Regions from separate parts of the Desulfitobacterium sp. PCE1 genome, predicted to be linked through region 2. Evidence: predicted binding sites of a transcription regulator. Region 2 holds the regulator's gene; the other holds the start of a gene.
What was found. Region 2 encodes LexA, which represses DNA repair genes until DNA is damaged. Its sites were predicted from a motif close to CNAACANNTGTTNG; they were not measured.
Positions count from the first base shown of each region.

Region 1: the regulator LexA is predicted to act here: its motif matches at 2,545-2,558, upstream of recA (recombinase RecA).

Region 1 covers NZ_KB913023.1:2,565,995-2,571,277, forward strand. Annotated here, with positions in the region: gene rny (ribonuclease Y) at 1-592, opposite strand, end outside; gene DESPCE1_RS0112795 (regulatory protein RecX) at 960-1,454, opposite strand; gene recA (recombinase RecA) at 1,456-2,496, opposite strand; gene DESPCE1_RS0112810 (CatB-related O-acetyltransferase) at 3,141-3,803, shown strand; gene DESPCE1_RS0112815 (hypothetical protein) at 3,972-4,295, opposite strand; gene DESPCE1_RS0112820 (DEAD/DEAH box helicase) at 4,592-5,283, opposite strand, start outside.
Region 2 covers NZ_KB913023.1:2,152,039-2,157,321, reverse strand. Annotated here, with positions in the region: gene lepB (signal peptidase I) at 1-128, shown strand, start outside; gene DESPCE1_RS0110710 (D-alanine--D-alanine ligase) at 263-1,348, shown strand; gene DESPCE1_RS0110705 (hypothetical protein) at 1,431-2,549, opposite strand; gene lexA (transcriptional repressor LexA) at 2,593-3,207, opposite strand; gene DESPCE1_RS0110695 (LysM peptidoglycan-binding domain-containing protein) at 3,378-3,740, shown strand; gene DESPCE1_RS0110690 (M23 family metallopeptidase) at 3,800-4,651, shown strand; gene DESPCE1_RS0110685 (D-alanyl-D-alanine carboxypeptidase family protein) at 4,776-5,283, shown strand, end outside.

The DNA.
Region 1 (5,283 bases), 410 kb from region 2:
TGATGTTTTTAGCCCGCTTCTCTGCTTCTTCTTTAGCCCTTGTCTCAATATCTTTAATCATAATAGCGGATTCGTAACGAACTTCTTCTTCTACACTTTGCAGCAGAATTTGCTTCGCTTCTTCAGTGGATAAACCAGAGACACGTTCTAACTCTTGTTTTTCTTTGGCTACAGTTTGCGTCAGGACCTCTTTGAGCTGGTCTACTTCTTCTTCTTTACGATGAAGATTATCTTCCTTGCGCTCTAAAGACTCCATTTTACGGTCTAAAGACTCTTCTTTTTGGATAACCCGTCTCTCCATCCGCTGAATCTCATTGCGGCGTTCCCGGGATTCTTTTTCCACTTCATTGCGAATATGCATGACTTCTTCTTTGGCAGCAATGACAGCTTCTCGGCGTTTTGCCTCAGCGGCACCCTGTGCATTTTCGATGACACGTTTTGCCTCTTCCTCAGCTGATCCAATGAGCTTTTCCGAGGTATTCTTGCGAATAACCCAGCCTATAAAACCGCCCACAAAAAGGGATACCACGACTGCTATAACTATAAAGATCAATTCAGATAGTTCCAAGTAATTTTCACCTCCTAAACACATACTTATTTTGGTTATCATTCTCCTAGTTCTCCCTATAAAAACAAAAAGACTGGGACCATGCCAGCTCTTTAAAAGAAAACCTTCAATTTAAGACAAAGAAATTGTCTCTTTTTTCCTACAAACCTACACGCCGCTAGTTCGATACCTCCATATAAAATACTAACTACGATGCAATCTATAAGAAAACCTTAAAGGTCTCACTTTAAAAGAAATAGGCTCTTTTTAGTGTAATATCTTTTGAAAAATTTGTCAAGAACCACATAGAATATAGATGTATAGTACAAGTATTCTAAGAAACGGCGCTCCTCTGTTTTCATTATTATTGTTGATCCGCATATATGAAAACAGGAAGGACTCTGCCTTCCTGTTATTCCTCCCTAATCTCTTCAATGATCTGAAAAACCATTTCCTGAGGGTATCCTTTTTGAATGAGCTTTTGCCCGACTCTTTGCCTTAACATAAATCCTCGGGGAATTTTTTCATAGCTCTTCTTATGTTGATAAGAAGTTTCCCAACGCCGGGATTCCTCAGTCCAAAGTTTTTGGGCATGTCTTCGACAAAGTTCTGCTTCCTGTCCCGGCAGATAGGTTTCCTGCAAAGCTTGCTCAATTACACCTTCTTCAATCCCCCGGCCCTTTAGCTCATAGGTAATTCTCTTTCTGGAGTAATTCATCTGCTTGCTCAGGCAATAAGTACGGGCATACTCCTGATCGCTCAGATAGCCCCATTCTAAAAGCCGCTCTATAGCAGCTTCGATGTCCTGACTTGGAAATCCCTTCTTCTCCAGCTTTTGGATGAGTTCGCGACGGGTGAGGATCCTTCTCGATAAATAGGTTAAAGCGGCATTCAAGGCATCCTTCATCTTAGATATCTTCAGGCTCCTCCAGGGCATCATCTGCCGCCGGAGCGTTTATGTTGGTAATACTTGCCCGGATGCTTTGCTCGATTTCAGCGGCAATATCAGGATGCTGCTTTAAGAACTCTTTGACATTCTCTCTTCCTTGGCCCAACCGCTCACCTTTATAGGAGTACCAGGCCCCGGACTTATTAATAATATCCAGTTCTGCACCTACATCCACAATACTGCCTTGACGAGAAATACCTTCACCATACATAATGTCAAATTCCGCTTGTTTGAAAGGTGGAGCCACCTTATTCTTAACAACCTTGACTTTGGTACGATTGCCAATCATATCCTGACCTTGCTTCAGTGTGTCCTGACGGCGTACTTCCAAACGGACGGAAGCATAGAATTTTAAGGCCCGTCCTCCGGTTGTGGTCTCCGGATTGCCAAACATAATTCCCACTTTTTCCCGAATCTGGTTAATGAAGATAACACAGGTATTACTCTTACTGATGGCGCCGGTTAATTTTCTCAGCGCTTGGGACATTAAGCGGGCGTGTAAACCCACATGAGAATCTCCCATTTCCCCTTCAATCTCTGCACGGGGAACAAGAGCCGCCACAGAGTCAATGATGACGACGTCGATAGCTCCACTGCGCACTAAGGCTTCGCAGATCTCCAGGGCCTGCTCCCCTGTATCCGGCTGGGATACCAGGAGATTATCGATGTTGACCCCTAAAGCCTTGGCATAGACCGGGTCAAGAGCATGCTCCGCATCGATAAAAGCAGCAACACCGCCAAGCTTCTGAGCTTCTGCCGCAATATGCAAAGCAACGGTGGTCTTACCGGAAGACTCAGGCCCGTAGATTTCAATAATACGTCCCCGGGGCACTCCACCCACCCCAAGGGCTATATCAATGGCCAAGCAACCCGTTGGAATGACTTCTACCGCCATTTTAGCGGAAGCCTCCCCCAATCTCATAATCGACCCTTTTCCAAATTGTTTTTCGATTTGGCTTAAAGCCATATCCAGGGCTTTTAATTTATCGTTACCGGCCATCTCGTTTCCTCCTCAAGCGAATACTTTTTAATTTTTTCACGATAAGCACAAACATTTGTTCGATTATTATTATACTTTTGTGCGTGAAGCCTGTCAATCATTTATTTAGAAGAAAATAACAGAGGGGGTTGCCGATCTACTTTTCAGAGTAGCTGCTCCTCATAAAATGCACAAACAGCTCTTTGTGTAGATTCACTCAAATCATCGAAACTCTCCACTCCGCCTACATATACATTGGTCGGACCGATTGGGTCTCGAACGGTCAGTAGTGTTGTTTCATCCGAAAGCAAAAGCATCAAGGTCAACAATGATAAACAAATCGCTATCCAATTACCTGGCCACACAGCTTCAGAGGCCGCATATGGCAAAAACGACGATTTTTCAAATGAATAGCCGCATAAAAAAGTTAAACCTCGTATGATATAATGGTATAAGTATAAATCCATAAGCTGAGGATTATATAAGTAACAGTTAACTATTACAATCAGGATATAGAATGCACTATTGTTCTGGTTTCGTTTAGAAAAGGAGACGATTAATTTATGAAAGAAATTCGAAGAAAAAGGGCGGTAGCTACGTCGCCAATCAATAAATCCGGAGGTGATAACACTACTAAAATAAAGGAGCAATAACTGATGGAAACTATGGATAAAATACAGATTCTCGATCCGAATGAGATCTTTCCTAATGAATATAAAACATCCTGCTTTTTAAAAAATGTAATCACAGCCCCCAATATTTTTGTAGGGGACTACACCTATTACGATGACGCCGTTGACCCCACCGGCTTTGAGCGCAACAATGTACTGTTCAATTGGCCGGAGTTTGGAGACAAGCTCATTATCGGCAAATTCTGCGCCCTTGCCAACGGTGTACGGTTTATCATGGGCAGCGCCAACCACCGCATCAGCAGTATCAGCACCTATCCGTTCAGCGTCTTTGGCGGCGCATGGACTGAAGCTGCACCGCCCCATCTTTCCCAGCTTCCTTTCAAGGGGGACACCATCATCGGCAACGATGTGTGGATAGGCCGCGAAAGCGTCATCATGCCCGGTGTAAAAATCGGTAACGGAGCTATTGTCGCCGCTTATTCGGTGGTAGCCAAGGATGTGGAGGCCTATACCGTTGTAGGCGGGAACCCGGCAAAGCCTATTAAGAAACGGTTTGACGACGAACTGATCGCTTTGCTGCAAGAGTTGAGATGGTGGGATTTTGAACCGGAACAGCTTACGGCGTTTATACCCATCCTGTGCGACAGCAATTTGGAATCTGTACGTGCTAAACTGAAAGAAATGCTGAAAAAATAGCTTTCTTCTATCAGAGATAGCTAAGTCAGCCAATCATATGAAATAAGGAAGGCCCGGTAATACCTACCGGGCCTTCTTAGCGTGTCAATATTGTATCAATATCGACGTTCTTTCATGTGTCATTAGTACAAAATAGATGCAGGTAAAATGGTATTCATAATTATGCATTTACAGTTTGTTTGATAGTTTTGTATTTTTTCTATAAACCAAATATCCACAAATAACATAAAAAACTAAGACTACAATGCCTATTGGTGTTTCACTGAAAATCTGGCCAGTTTCCTGCGTTCCCATATAAACTAAATGGATTGCTGGCAGTGCACCCAATAAACTACCCCAGAAATAACTTTTATTAAGAAGAAAGCCGCTAATAAACCATAAGAGTAACCAAACCGCAACAATAGGTGAAATAGCACTAAAACCACTAAGTGCTACTATTCCATAAAAAAGTGTGAACATAATAGCTGGCATATAGAATAATAATTTTTTCATTACTACCCTCCTAAATAAAATATAATATAAAAGTCAAGGCAAAGCAAATGCATCTGTTTTGTCTCAATTTTCTAGCGAAGATAAGGGGATTCGAACCCACGACCTCTTATATGCGAAGCAAGCGCTCTCTCCACGCAGCGAAGGTCTTGAGCGATTAGATTGCTCCACGAAGCTTATGGAGTGAACGCCGAAAGCAAAATCCTGGAGAATCAGGGCGTATCCGAAATCCGCTATGCCAACAAAAAGGCCGCTGTTCAACGGACTTGCAGTCCATTTTACAGCGGCCTCTTGTTTCTTTATCTGGCCTTAGCCGGTTCCACGTTGACCTTACGGCCTTTGATCATGTTCTGATGCATGCAGCTGAGAACACGGCTGGCGTGTTGTTCCGGGATTTCCACAAAAGTAAATTTATCATAGATGTTGATCATCCCGATAATATTGCCGGGAATCCCGCTTTCGTCTGCTATCCAACGCACAATGTCCTGAGGACGGACTTGCTGAAGACGGCCGATATTCATAAAGAGGCGGACCATGCCGGGAGCTGCTCCCGTATTACCAAAGGCAATATCATCTTCCTCTTCAATTCGCTCGTCAACACCCTCCACGGCGAACTTCAAGGCTGCCGCCGCTACATCCACGGAGTCATACTCCTCCAGCAAGGAGCCCACGATGGAACGATAGGTTCCCAGGTGGCCTCGTTGTAAAATCTTAACAAGATGATTCTTGAGATTTTCTGCTTGCCGTTCACTGACATCGGCTAAGGTCGGTAATTCTTTGCGTACGATCCGGGTCTTAATCAAGCGTTCGATCAAACGAAGTTGGCGGTATTCCCGGGAGGAAATCAAAGTAATGGCTTGACCTTTGCGCCCGGCTCTGCCGGTACGTCCGATACGATGGACATAAGACTCCGGATCCTGGGGAATATCGAAGTTAATAACATGTGTGACATTATCGATATCCAGTCCCCGGGCTGCCACGTCCGTAGCCA
Region 2 (5,283 bases):
TTGTCATGGGAGATAATCGCAATAACAGTGCCGATTCCCGGGAGTGGGGTTTTTTGCCGATTGAAAACATCTCCGGAATGACTCTGTTCCGTTATTGGCCCATGAGCCGATTTGGAGCGATTGATTAAAGGCAGCTTTTTCACCCCTTTGCATATAGTATAGAGTAGACTGTTGCTCGGGTTGTGTAGCTTTACGTTGCTATGGACTCTTTTCAAGTTTTCTGGGCTATTTTCTAAATAGAATAGAGAGGATGGGTGCGCGAATGACACGGCAAAAAATTATTATTCTTTTCGGAGGTCAGTCCGGAGAACACGAGGTTTCCCTGAACTCTGCCAGTTCTGTACTTAAGGCCATTGATAAGGAAAACTATGAGGTAGAGACCCTTGGTATTTCCAAAAGCGGCCAATGGCATTGGGGAATACGTCCTGAACAATGGCAGCAAGATCCCACTTTACAAGGTATTCTCGTCAATCTCGTCCACGACCCTTCAAACCCCCGCTTTATAGCCTTGGACGGCAGCACTCTTCCTCAGGATGGGACATTTGACTTGATTTTTCCTGTTCTGCATGGACCCTTCGGAGAGGATGGAACCATCCAGGGATTGTTTGAAATGGCTAATATTCCTTACGCAGGCTCAGGAGTCCTTGGCTCCGCACTGGGTATGGATAAAGACCGTATGAAAGCAGTGTTTACCGAAGCCGGCCTGCCTCAAGCCCCTTATCTCACCGTACTTAGAACGACGCTCCAAAAGATGATGGAAAAAGTGCTTCATGATATTGAACACTCTCTGGGCTATCCTTGTTTTGTCAAGCCGGCTAATTTGGGTTCCAGTGTGGGTATTTCCAAAGCACGGAACAGAGAGGAGCTCATCAACGCCCTTCATCTTGCGGCAGAATACGATCGCAAAATTGTGGTAGAGCAAAACATTGTGGGACGTGAAATCGAGCTGAGTGTACTGGGAAATGAGGATGCGAAAGCCAGCATCCCGGGAGAAATTCTTCCTTCCAAGGATTTTTATGATTATGAAGCCAAATACATTGACACCGGCTCTCGATTGGTGATTCCTGCTCCTCTGGACCAAGAGGTGGTAAAGAGCTTGCAGGAAAAAGCTGTTGCAGCCTTTAAAGCCGTCGAAGCCTGCGGCTTAAGCCGGGTAGATTTCTTCGTTACTGAAGGCAATCAGATCTACATCAACGAAATCAATACCATGCCGGGGTTCACTCAGATCTCCATGTATCCAAAGCTTTGGGAAGCCAGTGGAATCCCATACTCCGAATTGATCACCCAATTGATTGAACTAGGCTTCCAGCGCTTTAGGGACAGTCGTTCCCGGAAAATATCCCTTTAATATGTCGGTACTCAGCCCTGAAAGCCGTTTAGATAGCGGAATTCAGGGTTTTACTTATGTATGCGTATAATCGTGATTAACTTCATAAATTCTCCCCGTTATATCGTTTAATGGGATTATTTCTTCCGAAGTTGACGGTATACACCGCTTCAAGAATTTCATTTTTGCGGGCGGTGATTTCAGCTTTCGGCAAGTCTAAAATTATATCCTCCAACACATAGGGACCATTTTTAAAATGCCCGACTGAAGCTCCGCGAAACTCACCGTCAATCAGCAGATATTGCAGGGTCTCATGCTCCGGGTGCTTGAATTGTTCTTTCAGCCGATGCTCATTGGACTTGACTAAAAAATCATTGCGATGCATGGCAAGGACGAATTTGGGTGTTTCCTTGGCATAAGTTTGCAGCAATGCCCAATCAGATTTCAGTAGGTAACTGTTTTCCATCTCTATAAAAATGCCGTCGGCAAGCATCCCCTCAATCGCCTTTTTGATCTCTTTCCCCGGCAGTTTATAAAACGACTTTACCATATCCCCATCAAATAAAACATGGCGATAGGCAAAGCGTTGTAATAGGATCTTCAGCGACTCCTGCCGAGAATAACGTGCCAGATCTGCATTGGGAAACATTTCGGTAAATTTATACCAGCTCCGATCCCATTCTCCGTCGTATTGATCTTCGTAAATTAAAAATGCTTCCTGCAGGCGGTGGAGTGCAGGGGTTATCTCCTTCACCAGCATCCCGGTGAATTCCTTCATCTGCTGGATGGTTAAGGGACCTTCCCGCTTAATCAGATCCAGCAGCACGTGTTGGCGTTCCGACGGTTTGTCAAGGGGCTTGCGATACAGCGCGGCGAACAATTCCAAATCCTCAACCATAATCCAGCCCAGATTGCCGCCCGCAAACCGCCCTTTGATGAGTTTACGAGTGCTTTGCCTTTTTCGGTTGAATTCGATGTCGTCAAAGTCAGCACGGAAGGTTAAACTTGGCGGGTCGCCGAAACCATTCCAGTAAATACTCTGCCCAGGCTGTGCGTCACGGTAAAGTGATATGTATTCTTCCTCACTTGCCTTGTATGAAAGAAATTGCCGCTCCATGCGAAGGGCCCTAATAGTTTGACTGTCAACGATCTTAATGACCTCCTTTACTTGTACTTCAAGTTCGTATTGTGCAATAAAAAAGCAGATATCCACCCACATCATTGTGGAATGGAGGTCTGCTTTTTATTGCCACGTACCTTATAAATCAGTGTAAAATACGAAATACCCCAATAACCTTACCCAAGACAGTGACATCCTGGGAGTAGATAGGCTCCATATAAGGATTTTCAGGTTGAAGGCGGATGAGTGTTTTTTCTTTGTAGAACCGTTTTACCGTAGCCTCTTCACCGATCATGGCAACCACGATCTCTCCGTTACGGGCCAGTTTTTGCTGGCGTACTAAAATAAGATCCCCGTCCATAATTCCTGCATCAATCATACTTTCACCTTTAACTCTCAGCATGAACACCGTATCTGAGTTAACCAGATCCATTGGAAGCGGGAACGTATCTTCGATATTTTCCTGGGCCAAAATAGGCTGGCCGGCGGTCACCTTGCCAATAATGGGGACAAAAACAGTTCTCTTTTCATTGGGATCGCTGGAGCTGTCTAATATCTCAATGGCTCGAGGTTTCGTTGGGTCGCGGCGTATGTACCCCTTTTCTTCAATGGTCTGCAAATGCCCGTGAACAGTAGAGCTGGACATTAATCCAACTGCATCGCCTATTTCGCGAACAGAGGGGGGATAACCCTTTTCTCGAATAACCCGTTTAATATACTCTAATATATCAGTCTGTCTCTGCGATAAATCAGGATACACCCAATTTCCTCCCTTCATATATTCTAAATCTATTTTAGCATTAAATACCTCCGTGTGCAAACAAATGTTCGAAAAAGTATTGACGAATTCCCGTACTCTCCTTTATACTGTTCTCAGGAACCTATGTTCGTATATATTTGGATTTTATGAGAACATAAAGGAGGATTATTATGAGTACTTGTTCTTCTTCCGTCCGCCATTATAGAAGCTATAATAGAGACTATCGAAATTATCGAATGAGAAAACTGCTAAGGCAACTATGTTCTTATTTGCTGCTTTTTCTCATGATATTTGGAAGTATGGGCTGGTTCTTCTGGGATTGGAATCAGGCAAACAGCAGAGTAGAGAAACTTGTTTTCCAACCGCAAATCGTTCAATCCGGAGATACTCTCTGGTCCTTAGCTGAGAACTCCGGCCTGCAAATCGATACCCGTACACTCGTTCTTAAGATTATGGAATACAATCAACTCACCGATACCACGATACAAACCGGTCAAGTGATTTATACTCCTATCTCAGAGAATCAACCTTAACTATACTTCTAATCCAGCCTTTCCTCCCATATTATGCATTGTAGAGAGGGGAGAGGGGAATGAGGATACGCAGGAGTATCAAACCGAGACAAAAGCACTGGACTTTATTCCTAAAAGTCCTTGTGATCATCTTGATCAGCACAGCCGTCTGGAAGGGCATACATAAGAAACCGGCCATCTCTTCCGATATCTATCCCTATCTCCTGAATCTACCGGCTGAGCTTGTTTTACAATGTCAGAAGGAAGGGAAAGAGATTTCTCCTACGGCCTGGGCAGATTTAATAGCGATACGAAGCACCGTCACTAAGGATGAGGAACTCTATCTCGTCCAACAGTTGCAACAGGATATAGATTTCGAAGAACTCTCCTGGCAAAACAGTGAGTTTCAGATCGATGAAGCAGTGGTCAAACAAACCCTCTGGAAGCGACATGTTCTTTTAACCTATCCCTTTTATGAACCGGGCCGTTTTGTTTTTCCGGTGATTGGTAAGGTCTGGTACATGGATACCTTTGGAGCAGACCGGGAGGGCGGGGTACGCAAACATGAAGGAACGGACATTTTCGGCGCAGAAGGTATTCCCGTCATCAGTATTGGGAACGGCAAAATTGAGAGGTTAGGTTGGAATCGGCTTGGAGGAGAACGGGTAGGTGTTAGGGGAGAGGACGGCAACTATTATTACTATGCTCATCTAAACACCATAAACCCTCATCTTCAGGAAGGTCAAAAAGTTAAGAAGGGGGATTTTTTAGGAACCTTAGGGCATACCGGAGATGCTCTTACAACTCCTGATCATCTACATTTTGGTATTGAGCTTCCTAATGGAGAGTGGGTCAATCCTTATCCTTTCCTAACTATTTGGCAGCAAAGTCAGGAAGAGAACGCTCTTTCACAGAAGAATTCGATTTCATAGAAAGGACTCTTCACGCAAAAGCTTGCCCTTATCCTTAAAATTAATTATTATATATAAGAGGTCAAGACTAAGATCACCCGATCTACAAGAAAGATTTCAATACATTCAATAAAGAAGGCAAGATATGAGTAAAAAATCAAAGAAAAGAATTCCCCTTACGCTTTTAACGATTATCATCACAGCGATAATCGTTTTAACCTTTTTTCCAGGTTTGTTGGACCGAACAGGTTTAGCGGATACCCTCCATACCCTAAGTTCCAGTCCATCAATTAACAAAAGCGATCCTGTTACAAAGGATGCAGAAAAGACTAACCCAAACACATCCGGAACTTCTCCTGCTCAATTTTCGGATACCCCTGAATATACTCCGCCTGAAGACTCCAGTTATCTCATGCTTAACCTAAGAACAGGGGAGAGGCTTCTGGAGAAAAACGGAGATACACGCCGAGCACCCGCCAGCACAGTAAAACTTTTAACTGGGCTTCTTGTTCATGAAAAACTTCAAGAGGATGAGCTCATTACCTTAGGAGAAGAAGTCAAGGTCGAAGGATCTGTACTTGGCCTTAAGCCTGGTGATAAGATACTTGTAAAAGACTTATTTACAGCAATGTATGTATTCAGTGCCAATGATG